Regions from separate parts of the Kitasatospora sp. NPDC008115 genome, predicted to be linked through region 2. Evidence: riboswitches for the same ligand, from Rfam matches in the RefSeq annotation. Region 2 holds a riboswitch; each other region holds the start of a gene.
The links. Region 2 has a riboswitch for thiamine pyrophosphate ahead of ACFZBX_RS02525 (purine-cytosine permease family protein). Riboswitches for the same ligand answer to the same signal wherever they lie in the genome.
Positions count from the first base shown of each region.

Region 1 (4,323 bases), on a different contig from region 2:
CTGAAATCCGCTAGTACTGACTTCCGCGAGAACCGACCCGCCCGCGCGGAGCACGGGGCGGGACGGACGGCGGCGGCCCCGGTCGCTCAGACCGCGCGCAGCCGGCGGGCGAACTCGGCGGCCGCGGCCCCCGGGTCCTCCGCGGCGGTGATGGCCCGGACGACCACGACCCGGCGGGCGCCGGCGGCCAGCACCTCGTCCAGGTTGCCGAGGTCGATGCCGCCGATGGCGAACCACGGCCGCTCGGTCCCGAGCTTCGCCGCGTACTCGACCAGGCCGAGGCCCGGCGCGTGGCGGCCCGGCTTGGTCGGGGTCGGCCAGACCGGGCCGGTGCAGAAGTAGTCGACGCCGGGTTCGGCGGCGGCCGCGTCCACCTCGGACTCGGCGTGGCAGGAGCGCCCGATCAGCACGTCCTCGCCGATGATCGCCCGGGCGGCGGGCACCGGCAGGTCGTCCTGCCCGAGGTGCAGCACGTCCGGGCCGGCCGCGTGGGCGACGTCGGCGCGGTCGTTGACGGCGAGCAGCCTGCCGTGCCGGCGGCAGGCGTCCGCGAAGACCTCCAGTGCCGCCAGCTCCTGCCTGGCCTCCAGGCCCTTGTCCCGGAGCTGGACGATGTCCACGCCACCGGCCAGCGCGGCGTCCAGGAACTCGGCGAGGTCGCCGCGCTCGCGCCGGGCGTCGGTGCACAGGTACAGCCGCGCGTCAGCGAGCCGGGCCCGGCGGTCGGTCACGGCCGGGCCGGTCGCGGCCAGGTCGGTCACAGCGCCATCGCCTGGGCGCGGCGCTTGACCTCGGTGGCCCGGTTCTCCCAGAGCGCCTGGACGGGGGTGCCGGGCAGCGACGGGTCCTCGGAGAACATCCACTCAAGGATCTCCTCGTCGCTGAACCCGCTGTCGCGCAGCACCGTCAGCGTGCCGACCAGGTGCTTCACCGGGCCGGTCTCGTCGATGAACGCCGCCGGGACCTGGAGCGACTTGTTGGGACCGCGGCGGACGGCGATCAGGTCACCCTTCTTGACCATGTTGCGGACCTCGGTGACCACCAGTCCCCACTTCTCCGAGATGTCGGGGAGGTACAGCCACGCGGGGACCAGGGCTTCAATCTTGGCTTCGATCTCACTCACAAGCACCAGACTGCCACCTCGGCGGCCCGCCGCGCACCAACCGGGGCCGCCGCCCGCCGCTACCCGGCGGCGAGCGCCGACTTCAGCGGGACCTCCGGGTCGGCGGCGCGGGCCGGGTCGAGCACGGCGCCGCGCTCGATCAGCCGCCGGCCCTGGGTGAGGTCGCGCGGCCGGTCCACCGCGAGCAGCGCGCGCAGGGCGCCGTCGCGCAGCCAGAGCACCGACCAGCCGGCGCCGTCCGGCGAGCCGCGCCACAGCAGCTCGTCGTCCGCGCCGTGCCGCCCGGCGTACTGCACCATCCGCCCGAACTGCTCGGACCAGAAGTACTGCACCGGGTCGTACGGCGGCGCGTCGGTGCCGAGCAGGGTGGCGGCCACCGCCTCGCCGGACTGCAGCGCGTGGTCCCAGTGCTGGACGGTCAGCCGGGTGCCGGAGCGCGCCGAGGGGTAGCTGACGCAGTCGCCGGCCGCGAGGACGCCGGGCACGGTGGTGCGCAGCCGCTCGTCGACCAGGACGGCGCCGGCGGCGTCCAGGGCGACCCCGGTGCCGGCCAGCCAGCCGGTGGCCGGGCGGGCGCCGACGCCGACCACCACCTCGTCGGCGGGCAGGTGCGAGCCGTCGGCGAGCAGCACCGCGCCCGGCTCGACGGCGCTGACGCCGGTGCCGCAGCGCAGGTCGACGCCGGCCTCGGCGTACCAGGCGGCCATCGCCCGGCCGACCTCGGCGGGCAGCACGCCGGGGACGGGCGCCGGGCCGGCCTCGACGACGGTCACCTCGCAGCCGGCCGCCCGGGCGGCGGTGGCCACCTCGGCGCCGATCCAGCCCGCGCCGACCAGCACCAGGCGCAGGCCGGGGCGCAGCAGGGCGCGCAGCGCGAGCGCGTCGTCGAGGGTGTGCAGCAGGTGGGCGCGCTCGGCGCCGGGCAGGGCGCGCGGCTCGGCGCCGGTGGCGATCACCAGCGCGTCGTAGGGCTCGTCCCCGGCGTCGGTGTGCAGCACGCCGCCCGCGCCGCCGGGGGTGAGGCCGGTGGCGCGGCGGCCGGGGAGCAGCTCGACGCCGAGCTGGTCGAAGTCGAGGTCGAGGGCGGGGTTGTCGGTCTTGCCGAGCAGGACGTCCTTGGAGAGCGGCGGCCGGTCGTACGGCGCGTGCGGCTCCTCGCCGACCAGCGTGATCCGCCCCTGCCAGCCGTCGCGCCGCAGCACCGCGGCGCACTGCGCCCCGGCCAGCCCGGCGCCGACCACGACCACCCGATCCGTCTGTCCCGTTCCGCTCAGCTCAGCCACGCCCGTCACTGTACTGAGCCCGGTCCGAGGTCTCCGGACCTAGGGCCCGCAGCAGGCGCCTTCAGGGGGCGCACCGCCCGGAGTTAAGGTGGGGGCACCATCGCGGGAGCCCGGCGGACCGGGCTGAGAGGCGGGCTGGCACGGCCTGCGACCGTCCGAACCTGATCCGGGTCATTCCGGCGAAGGGAGAACAGTTTTGACACGCCTGGTACGGGGCGCCCACGCCGAGGTGCTGGTCATCGGCGGTGGGATCATCGGACTCGTCGTCGCCTGGCGGGCGGCCCAGCGCGGACTGCGCGTCCTCCTGATCGATGCCCGGCCGGGCCACGGCGCCGCCGACGTCGCGGCGGGCATGCTCGCCCCGGTCACCGAACTCCAGTACGGCGAGGAGCCGCTGCTGCGCCTCGGGATGGCCTCCAACGAGCGGTACGCGGCCTTCGCCGCCGAACTCACCGAGGCGAGCGGCGGCCACGACACCGGCTACCGGCAGTGCGGCACCATCGCCGTCGCCCTCGACTCCGACGACCGCGCCGAACTGCGCGAGCTGCACGCCTTCCACCAGCGGCTCGGCCTGGACTCCCAGTGGCTCACCGGCCGCGAGGCCCGCCGGCTGGAGCCGATGCTCGCCCCCGGCGTGCGCGGCGGCCTGCACGTCGGCGACGACCACCAGGTGGACGGCCGCCGACTGGCCGGGGCCCTGCTGCACGCGTGCGAACGGGCCGGCGTGGTGGTGCACCGCACCGAGGTCACCGAGCTGCTGGTCGAGCAGGACCGGGCGACCGGCGCCCGGCTGGCCACCGAGGAGACCGTCACCGCCGACCGGGTGGTCCTCGCGGCCGGATCGCGCAGCCACCTGCTGCCCGGCCTGCCCGCGGGCGTGCTGCCGGCGATCCGCCCGGTCAAGGGCCAGGTGCTGCGGCTGCGGGTGCCCGAGGCGTACCGGCCGTTCCTCTCCCGCAACGTGCGCGCCGTCGTCCGCGGCGGCCACCTCTACCTGGTGCCGCGCGAGAACGGCGAGCTGGTGGTCGGCGCGACCACCGAGGAGCAGGGCTACGACACCACCGTGACCGCCGGCGGGGTGTACGAGCTGCTGCGCGACGCGCACGAGCTGGTCCCCGGCATCACCGAGCTGCCGCTGGTGGAGACCGGCGCCGGGCTGCGCCCCGGCTCGCCGGACAACGCGCCGCTGCTCGGCCCGACCGCGCTGCCCGGCCTGGTCGCCGCCACCGGCCACTACCGCAACGGCGTGCTGCTGACCCCTGTCACCGGCGACCTGGTGGCCGAGTACCTGGCCACCGGCGACCTGCCGGAACTCGCCCGCCCGTTCTCCCCCACCCGATTCACGAAGGTCCCGGCATGAGCCCCCGCACCAGCGACATCCCCCTGAGCGTCAACGGCGAGCCCCGCGAGGTGCCCGCCTCGACCACCCTGGCCGAGGTGGTCGCCACCCTCAGCCAGGCGCACTCCGGCGTCGCCGCCGCCCTGAACGAGGCCGTGGTGCCGCGCGCCGAGTGGCCGCGCACGCCGCTGTCGGCGGGCGACCGGATCGAGATCCTCACCGCCGTCCAGGGAGGCTGACCGATGGCCGACGACCTTCTCACCATCGCCGGGACGTCCTTCTCCTCCCGGCTGATCATGGGCACTGGCGGCGCCCCCAGCCTGGAGGTCCTGGAGCAGGCGCTCCGGGTGTCCGGCACCGAGCTGACCACGGTGGCGATGCGCCGGGTGAACGCCGGCACCCAGGGCTCGGTGCTCGACGTGCTGACCCGCAACGGCATCCGGGTGCTGCCCAACACGGCCGGCTGCTTCACCGCCGGCGAGGCCGTGCTGACCGCCCGGCTGGCCCGCGAGGCGCTCGGCACCGACTGGGTGAAGCTGGAGGTGATCGCCGACGAGCGGACCCTGCTGCCGGACCCG
Region 1 is NZ_JBIBHU010000013.1:104,174-108,496, forward strand. Features, by position in the region: gene thiE (thiamine phosphate synthase) at 87-761, opposite strand; gene ACFZBX_RS18305 (Rv2175c family DNA-binding protein) at 758-1,123, opposite strand; gene ACFZBX_RS18310 (NAD(P)/FAD-dependent oxidoreductase) at 1,183-2,415, opposite strand; TPP riboswitch at 2,499-2,611, shown strand; gene thiO (glycine oxidase ThiO) at 2,603-3,766, shown strand; gene thiS (sulfur carrier protein ThiS) at 3,763-3,984, shown strand; gene ACFZBX_RS18325 (thiazole synthase) at 3,988-4,323, shown strand, end outside.
Region 1: another riboswitch for thiamine pyrophosphate. It lies ahead of thiO (glycine oxidase ThiO); the one in region 2 lies ahead of ACFZBX_RS02525 (purine-cytosine permease family protein).

Region 2 (4,323 bases):
TCCACGGTCCACACGTGCACCTGGTGGCCCAGCTCGCGCAGCCTGGTCACCAGCCCCGGCCGGGCCCGCACCAGCTCGATGCCCGGACCGGCGATCCGCGCCCCGCCCGGCAGCGGCGCGCCCGGGCGCAGCCGTCCGCGTAGCACCAGGCCGCGCTCGAACAGGAACACCCGCGGGTACTGCGGCGCGGCGGCCGCCACCCGGGCCAGCGCGACGGAGGAGAAGCTCATGATCCGGGCGTTGACGCCGTGGCCCCCGGCCGCCGTCCCGCCGCCGGCGCCGCTCCCGCCGCCGATCCCGAACCGCTCCAGCACCCGCAGCAGCTCGGACTCCACCCGGCCGCGGAAGCGCACCGGGTGCTTGGTCTCGATCGCGAGGTCCACCGGGCGCCCGCAGTCCACGACCAGCTCCAGCAGGCTCTCCAGCCGCAGCACCCCGCGCAGCTCCGGGTCCTCGCTCGGCCGGCCGGTCTTCCAGGCCCCGAAGTCGTGCGCCTCCAGCTCCGCCAGCGTCATCGCGGAGACCGTGCCCCGGCCGTCCGAGACCCGCCCGATCCGCCGGTCGTGCACGCAGACCAGCTGCCCGTCGGCGGTCACCCGCACATCGCACTCCAGGGCGTCCGCCCCCTCGGCGAGCGCCCGGCGGTAGGCGGCGAGGGTGTGCTCGGGCAGGGCGAACGAGGAACCGCGGTGGGCGATCACCTGGACGGGCGGCGCGGTGCGGGCCGTCGCGGGCGAGACATCGGGGCTGGTCACGCCCTACACGATAGGACGCGGACATGACGCGCAGGCGAAGACGGCCCCAACCCGAGGGGCCGTCTTCGCCTCCGCGTCCGGGGCCGGGCGGGCGTCAGCGCGCGGCGGCGGACCGGTCCCGGGCGAGCGGGGTGAGCGCCCAGGTGGCCAGGGCCGGCACCAGGAAGCCGAACAGCGAGGCCGAGGTCCACTCCTGCGGGGTGAAGTGCAGCGCCTCCTGCGCGGAGGTCCAGAGGTCCGTCCACCAGCCGGCCACCGCCGTCGGCGCGATCAGCTGGTAGGTGGCGAAGCCCAGTGCCCACGGCAGCAGCATCAGCCACCGGGACGGCGCGTCGGCGGAGAGGTTCCAGCCGCGCCGCCCGGCACCGAGGAAGTAGTCGACCGCCAGCACCGCGAACATCGGCACGAAGACCGAGCCGATCAGGCCCAGGAAGGCGTAGTAGGACTCGGTGAACTCGGTGATCTGCAGCGCGAGCACGGTGATCAGCACACCGGTGCCGCCCGTCAGCACCCGGCGGTCGACCTTCGGCAGCAGGTTGTGGATCGACATCGCGGTCGAGTAGACGTTGGCGAAGGACTGGTCGGTCTCGCGCAGCACCAGCACCAGCAGGAACAGCCAGCCGGCCCAGACGCCGAGGAACGAGTCGAAGATCCGCTCCGGGTCGCCGTCCGCCTGGAGCAGCGCCATCAGCCCGAGCACGTAGCACCAGACCTGCGCGATCGTGTAGCCGGAGAAGCTGCCCCAGAACGCCGCGCGCGGGGTGCGCGAGTGCCGGGTGTAGTCGGCGGCGAGCGGCACGAAGGAGATCGACACCGCGATCATCGCGTCGGTCGCGGGCAGGAAGCCGTGCCAGTTGCCCGCGCCCGGGTCCGGGACGCCGTGCCGGCCGAGCTGGACGGTGAAGTAGACCATCGCGACCGCCACCGCGGCGGCGACGAAGCGGCGCAGCACCGCGATCGCGCCGAGCGGCCAGATGGTCAGCGCGGTGGTCAGCGCGCCGGCCAGCACGACGAAGACCCAGCGGTAGCCCTCGGTGCCGACCACGGTCTGCGCGCCGAGCGCGATCGTCAGCAGCTCGTAGACGCCCCAGCCGACGCACTGGACGATGTTGAGCACCGTCGGCACGTAGGACAGCCGGGTGCCGAACAGCCCGCGCAGGTTCGCCATGGCGGGCGCGCCGGTCCGGGCGCCGATCAGGGCGGCCACGCCGAGCATCGCGGTGCCGACCACGGTGCCGGCCACGATCGCGGTCACGGCGGCGGCCAGCGACAGCTCGCTGCCCTTGGCGCCGAGCACGGTCGCGGCGGTGGTGAAGCCGATCAGCGAGACGCCGAGGTTCATCCAGAGCGCGAAGTGGTCGCGGAAGCGCAGGGTGCGGGGCGGCTCGGTGTCCAGCACCAGCGGTGCCTCGGTGCGGCCCGCGGGCTCAAGGACGGCGGTGGCCGCGCCGTGGGAACCGGCGGCGGCGCCCGAGGCGTCCTGCCGAGGGGGGACGCCCGGGGCCGCGGGCGCGCCGGAGGACGAGGATGACGAAGCAGGCGGCATGGCCGATTTCTCCCTACGCCGGCATTACCCGGACAGGTTCCGGCGGTCTGCGCCCCCTCGACGGCCGTCCACGGGACTCCGTGGCATACGGTCGACCGGCGCACTCTCAGCCTGGTGGGTCCAAGCTCCCGCGTGTCAGTTCGGAGCGACAGGCTAGTCGGCCGCGGGGAGAACGCCAAGGCGGGCGGGGTCGCGCACGGCGCTGCGGCGGCCGTCGGGCCCGGCTAAGGATTCTTATGAGTTCTTCAGAAGGGTCCTTACGGCAATCGAATCGGGTGTGCGAAAAACTATGGTTGTTGGTCCTGTCAGCTATGGAGGTCGTCCGTGAGCACCGAGCGCGAGGTTGGGTCCACCGGGTCGCAGGGGGAGCAGCCCTCCGGCGGCCAGGGGGTGGTGGGTTCCGCTTCTGACGGTCCGGCGCAGCAGCCTGCGGCCGGCCTGCCGTCCTCCGCCCAGCCGGCCGCCGAGGCGGGCTCCGGCGGGTTCACGCCCACGCTGGCGTTCAGCAAGGTCGCCGCCCCGGAGCCGGCCGCCGCCCCGGCGCCCGCCCCGGCCGCCGAGTCCGGGTACCTCGACGCCCCGCCGCCGGTCCTGCCGCCCGCGCCCGCGGCCCCGGCCGCCCCGGTCGCTCCGGCGCCCGTCGCGCCCGTCGCCGCCCCGCACGGCGGCAACCCGTACGCGACCCCGGCCCCGGGCACGCCGGTGCCCCCGGCGCTCGCCGCGCACGACCCGTTCGCCGCCCCCGGCGCCCCGCAGGGCCCGGGCGCCACCGGCCGGCACCACCACCCGTTCGGCGCCGGCCAGCCGCTCGGCGGCTGGGGCGCCCCGCACGACATCACCCCCGGCGCGCCCGGGGCCCCCGGTGGTCCCGGCGGCCCGCTCGGCTACCCGGGCGAGTACCCCGGCGCGCCGCTCCCCGGCGGCCCGCGCAAGAAGCGCGGCGGCCTGATCGCCCTGGTCACGGCCGTCGCCCTGGTGGCCGGCGTGGCCGGCGGCGCGGTCGGCGTGGCCATCGCCGACCGCGACGGCGGGAGCGTCAGCGCCAAGGCCGGCCGCACCTCCACCACGGTCCAGGCCAACAACTCGCAGAAGAACGAGGCCGCCCCGGGCTCGGTCGCCGGCATCGCGCAGAAGGCGCTGCCCAGCGTCGTCACCATCAAGGCCCAGGGCAACGGCGAGTCCGGCACCGGCACCGGCTTCGTCTTCGACACCGAGGGCCACATCCTCACCAACAACCACGTGGTCGCGCCCGCCTCCAGCGGCGGCGGCAAACTGACCGTCAAGTTCGCCGACGGCTCCTCCTACCCCGCCTCCGTGCTGGGCCGCGCCGAGGGCTACGACGTCGCCGTCATCAAGCTCGACAACCCGCCCAAGGAGAAGCTGACGCCGCTGCCGCTGGCCGACTCCGACAAGGTGAACGTCGGCGACTCCACCATCGCCATCGGCGCGCCGTACGGCCTGGAGTCCACCGTCACCACCGGCATCATCAGCGCCAAGGACCGCCCGGTCGCCTCCGGCGACGAGACCGGCGCGCAGTCCTCGTACATGAACGCCCTGCAGACCGACGCCTCCATCAACCCCGGCAACTCCGGCGGCCCGCTGCTGGACTCCGGCGGCGGTGTGATCGGCATCAACTCGGCGATCCAGTCCAACGCCTCCAGCAACGGCCGGGCCGGCTCCATCGGCCTCGGCTTCGCGATCCCGATCAACCAGGCCAAGTGGGTCGCCGACACCCTGATCAAGACCGGCAAGCCGGTCTACGCCAAGCTCGACGTGCTGCGCAACGACGACTACAAGGGCGACGGCGCGCAGATCCAGACCCGCGACATCCAGGGCCAGCCGGCCGTCACCCCCGGCGGCGCCGCCGACAAGGCCGGCCTCAAGCCCGGCGACGTCATCACCAAGCTCGGCGGCAGCCCGATCGAGAACGGCCCGGCCCTGGTCAGCAAGATCTGGACGCACAAGCCCGGCGAGACCGTCGACGTCGAGTACACCCGCAACGGCCAGACCGCCACCACCAAG
Region 2 is NZ_JBIBHU010000001.1:564,657-568,979, reverse strand. Features, by position in the region: gene ACFZBX_RS02530 (glycerophosphodiester phosphodiesterase family protein) at 1-755, opposite strand, end outside; gene ACFZBX_RS02525 (purine-cytosine permease family protein) at 850-2,301, opposite strand; TPP riboswitch at 2,295-2,443, opposite strand; gene ACFZBX_RS02520 (S1C family serine protease) at 2,626-4,323, shown strand, end outside.

Region 3 (4,323 bases), on a different contig from region 2:
GCGTCGACCGGCACGGCGTCCGCCGGTACCGCGTCCAGCGGGACCGCCTCCACCGCCGTGGGCGCGGGTGCGGCGGCCGCCGGGGCGGCGCCGTCCGGGCCGGCCGTGGAGAGCAGCCGGCGGGCCAGGCCCAGCCCGGTGCCGCCCATCGCGAGCGCCTTGGCGAACAACTCGCCCATCCCGTCGGCCCCGTTGAGCAGCACCATGTGCTCGACGTTGCCGAAGGACTCGGCGGCGGCCCGGACGATCTGCGGCCACTGCTCGGCCAACTCCTGGGCGACCACCGCGTCCTGGTTCTCGGACAGGGCGGTGGCCCGCGCCTTGATTCCCTCGGCCCTGGCCAGCCCGATCGCCCGGGCCGCCGCGGCGTCGGCCAGGCCGCGCGCCTCGGCCGCGGATGCCTCGGCCTGGCCGGCCGCGGTGGTCGCCTCGGCCTGCGCCAGACCGCGCAGCCGGGTGGCCTCGGCGTCCGCCTCGGCCGCGACCCGGACCCGGCTGGCCTCGGCCGCCGCCGCCAGCTCGGTCTCCCGGGCCTGCGCCTGGGCGGCCGAGATCCGGGCGTCGCGGGCCGCCTCGGCGCTGGTGCGGGTGTCGTACGCGCGGGCGTCGGCGGGCTTGCGCACGTCGATCTGGAGCTGCTGCTCCTTGCGCCGGGCCTCCAGTTCGGCGACCCGGGTCTCCTGGACCACCACCTCCTGCCGGGCGGCGGCGTCCGCGAGCGGCCCGGCCTGCCGGGTGCGGGCGGTGGCGGTGTCCATCTCGGCCTGGTACGAGGACTGCTGGATCTCGCTGTTGCGGGTCGCCTCGGCCTTGCGGGCGGCGGCCTCCTGCTCGGCCTCGGTGGCCAGTCGGTCCGCCTCGGCCTGGGCGATCCGGGCGTCCCGCTGGACGGCGGCGGCGTGCGGGATGGCGAGGTTCTTGATGTAGCCGGTCGGGTCGATGATCTCCTGGATCTGCAGGGTGTCGATGATCAGCCCGAGCTTCTCCATCTCCAGCCCGGAGGCGGCCCGGGTCTCGCCGGTGAGCCGTTCGCGGTCGCGGATCATGTCCTCGACGGTGAGCCCGCCGACGATCGAGCGCAGGTGGCCGGCGAAGACGTTGTGGACGCGCTGGCTGATCAGCTTCTGCTGGTCCAGGAAGCGGCGGGCGGCGTTGGCGATCGACACCTCGTCGTCGCCGACCTTGAAGATCACCACGCCCTTCACCCGGACCGGGATGCCCTGGGTGGTGACGCACTCGACGTTCAGCTCGGCCTCGTTGAGGTCCAGCGAGAGCCGCCGGACCCCTTGCAGGCCGGGGGTGACGAGGGTGCCGCGACCGGTGACGATCCGGAAGCCCAGACCGTCGCCGACCCCCTCGGTGCGGTGCCGGGAACCGGAGATGATCAGTGCCTCGTTCGGCTCCGCCACCCGCCACATGAGTTTGAAGAGCGTGATCCCGACGACCAGTGCCGCGGCGACCGCCCCGGCGACGATGTAGCCCATGGTCCAACTCCCCCTTCCGGCGCTGGAGAAGCGCCGATTCGGATTGTCCGCCCGGGCCGATCCGGGGGAAAGGGAAGTGACATGACGGACCGTCACAAGGTCGTCACCGGACGGTCATCGGCGCGTCACGGGCCGATCGGCGCCACGTACACCGTCCTCGGCGGCTGGTACTCGATCACCACCACCGGCGTCCCGACCGTCAGCCGCTCGCCCGGCACGGCCAGGTAGGCGAGGAACGCCTCGGTGCCCTGACGCTCCGGCACGTGCACCATCACCTCGCCGACCAGCCCCGCGCCAACCGCCCCGGTGACCCGCCCCGTGCTCCCGACCACGCCGGCCTCCTCGACTCGTCGACTACGGGGCCAGTCTGCCCGCAGAGGAGGCCTCCCGTCCCCCGTTCACCGTCCGGACCTCGGCGTTCCCCCTCCAGGACCCCCTCTGGACCTCCGGCGATCGGCTCGCTACGGTGTTGGACGTCATGCGCGGGCAACACCGCCTGCGGACGCGGGAGCTCGGAGCACCGGGCTGAGAGGGCGCTGAACGGGACGTCGACGGACGGACCGGAGGCTGCGTCGACCGCAGGAACCTGACCGGGTAATGCCGGCGTAGGGAGTTTGAGGTCCGATGACCACCTTTGAGGCACAGCCGCAGTCTGCCCGTCCGCAGTCCGGCGACGGGACCGCCGTCACCAGCGCGGGCACCGGCTACCCCACCCCGGCCTGGCGCAAGGCCCATCGCCAGGGGTCCCGCCCCGACCTGCGCGTGCCGTACCGCGAGGTCGTGCTCACCAACGGCAGGACCGTCCCGCTGTACGACACCTCAGGGCCGTACACCGACCCGGACTACGAGCCGGACGTGCGGCGCGGCCTGCCCGCGCTGCGCGACGCCTGGATCCGCCAGCGCGGCGACGTCGAGGAGTACGACGGCCGCGAGGCGCGCCCCGAGGACGACGGCATCAGGCACACCTCGCCGCGCGGCGGCGACCTGCGCAACCTCGACGCCGTCTTCCCCGGCCGCCCGCGCCGCCCGCTGCGCGGCCGTGACGGCGCCGCCGTCACCCAGCTCGGGTACGCCAAGCGCGGCATCGTGACCCCCGAGATGGAGTTCGTCGCCCTGCGCGAGGGCCTGGAGCCGGAGTTCGTCCGCGAGGAGGTCGCCCGCGGCCGGGCCGTCATCCCGGTCAACGTGAACCACCCCGAGGTCGAGCCGGCGATCATCGGCACCAACTTCCTGGTGAAGATCAACGCCAACATCGGCAACTCCGCCGTCACCTCCTCGATCGAGGAGGAGGTGGAGAAGATGACCTGGGCCACCCGCTGGGGCGCCGACACCGTCATGGACCTCTCCACCGGCCGCAACATCCACACCACCCGCGAGTGGATCCTGCGCAACTCCCCCGTGCCGATCGGCACCGTGCCGCTCTACCAGGCGCTGGAGAAGGTCGACGGCAAGGCCGAGGAGCTGAGCTGGGACGTCTACCGCGACACGATCATCGAGCAGTGCGAGCAGGGCGTCGACTACATGACGGTGCACGCCGGCGTGCTGCTGCGCTACGTGCCGCTGACCGCCCGCCGCAAGACCGGCATCGTCTCGCGCGGCGGCTCGATCATGGCCGCCTGGTGCCTGGCGCACCACCGGGAGAACTTCCTCTACACGAACTTCGAGGAACTCTGCGACATCCTCGCGAGCTACGACGTCACCTTCTCCCTCGGTGACGGCCTGCGCCCCGGCTCGATCGCCGACGCCAACGACGAGGCGCAGTTCGCCGAGCTGCAGACGCTGGGCGAGCTGGGCCGGATCGCCCGCGCCAAGGACGTCCAGGTGATGATCGAGGGCCCGGGCCACGTCCCGATGCACAAGATCAAGGAGAACATGGATCTCCAGAAGGAGATCTGCGACGAGGCCCCCTTCTACACCCTGGGCCCGCTCACCACCGACGTCGCGCCCGGCTACGACCACATCACCTCGGGCATCGGCGCCGCGATGATCGCCTGGTGGGGCACCGCGATGCTCTGCTACGTCACGCCCAAGGAGCACCTGGGCCTGCCCAACCGCGACGACGTGAAGACCGGCGTCATCACCTACAAGATCGCCGCCCACGCCGCCGACCTCGCCAAGGGCCACCCCGGCGCCCAGGCCTGGGACGACGCCCTCTCCGACGCCCGCTTCGAGTTCCGCTGGGAGGACCAGTTCAACCTGGCCCTCGACCCGGAGACGGCCCGCGACTTCCACGACGAGACCCTCCCCGCCGAACCCGCCAAGACCGCCCACTTCTGTTCGATGTGCGGCCCGAAGTTCTGCTCGATGAAGATCTCCCAGAAGATCCGCGACGAGCACGGCGACGGCGCCACCGCCGTCGCGTCCGGCTACGACGCCGATGCCCTGGCCGGCATGCAGGCCATGTCCGAGGAGTTCAAGGCCCAGGGCAACAAGGTCTACCTCCCCCTGGCCGACTGACGTCCGCGTCCGAAGCGCCGCCCCGAGTACCTTCCGGGACGGCGCTTCGTCGTTCTCGGCTCCGCCGTTCGTCCGCAGGCGGCGCGTGAGACGTCGCCCGGTCGGCGCGAGCCGCGCCGTGGCCCCGTTGGTCGACGGTGACCATGCGGTGACGGTGGCTCGGCAGTGCCACGAGGGCCACGTGCGTTCGGTCGTGTCGTCCGGGCGGCTCCCGGCCGGCGGCGAGTGTGGGGGAACACCGGGCGGACGAGTTCGTGGACATGGCCGATTCCCCCCGGAGCCGAGGCGGACGCAGCACCGGAAAAGAGCTTCCGGGATTGATCGTTCGCGCACCAGTGCCGCAGCCGTCGCCATCGGGTGGCGGTGGACCGGACGGCCCGGG
Region 3 is NZ_JBIBHU010000003.1:216,292-220,614, reverse strand. Features, by position in the region: gene ACFZBX_RS05380 (SPFH domain-containing protein) at 1-1,484, opposite strand, end outside; gene ACFZBX_RS05375 (hypothetical protein) at 1,610-1,816, opposite strand; TPP riboswitch at 1,979-2,113, shown strand; gene thiC (phosphomethylpyrimidine synthase ThiC) at 2,109-3,941, shown strand.
Region 3: another riboswitch for thiamine pyrophosphate. It lies ahead of thiC (phosphomethylpyrimidine synthase ThiC); the one in region 2 lies ahead of ACFZBX_RS02525 (purine-cytosine permease family protein).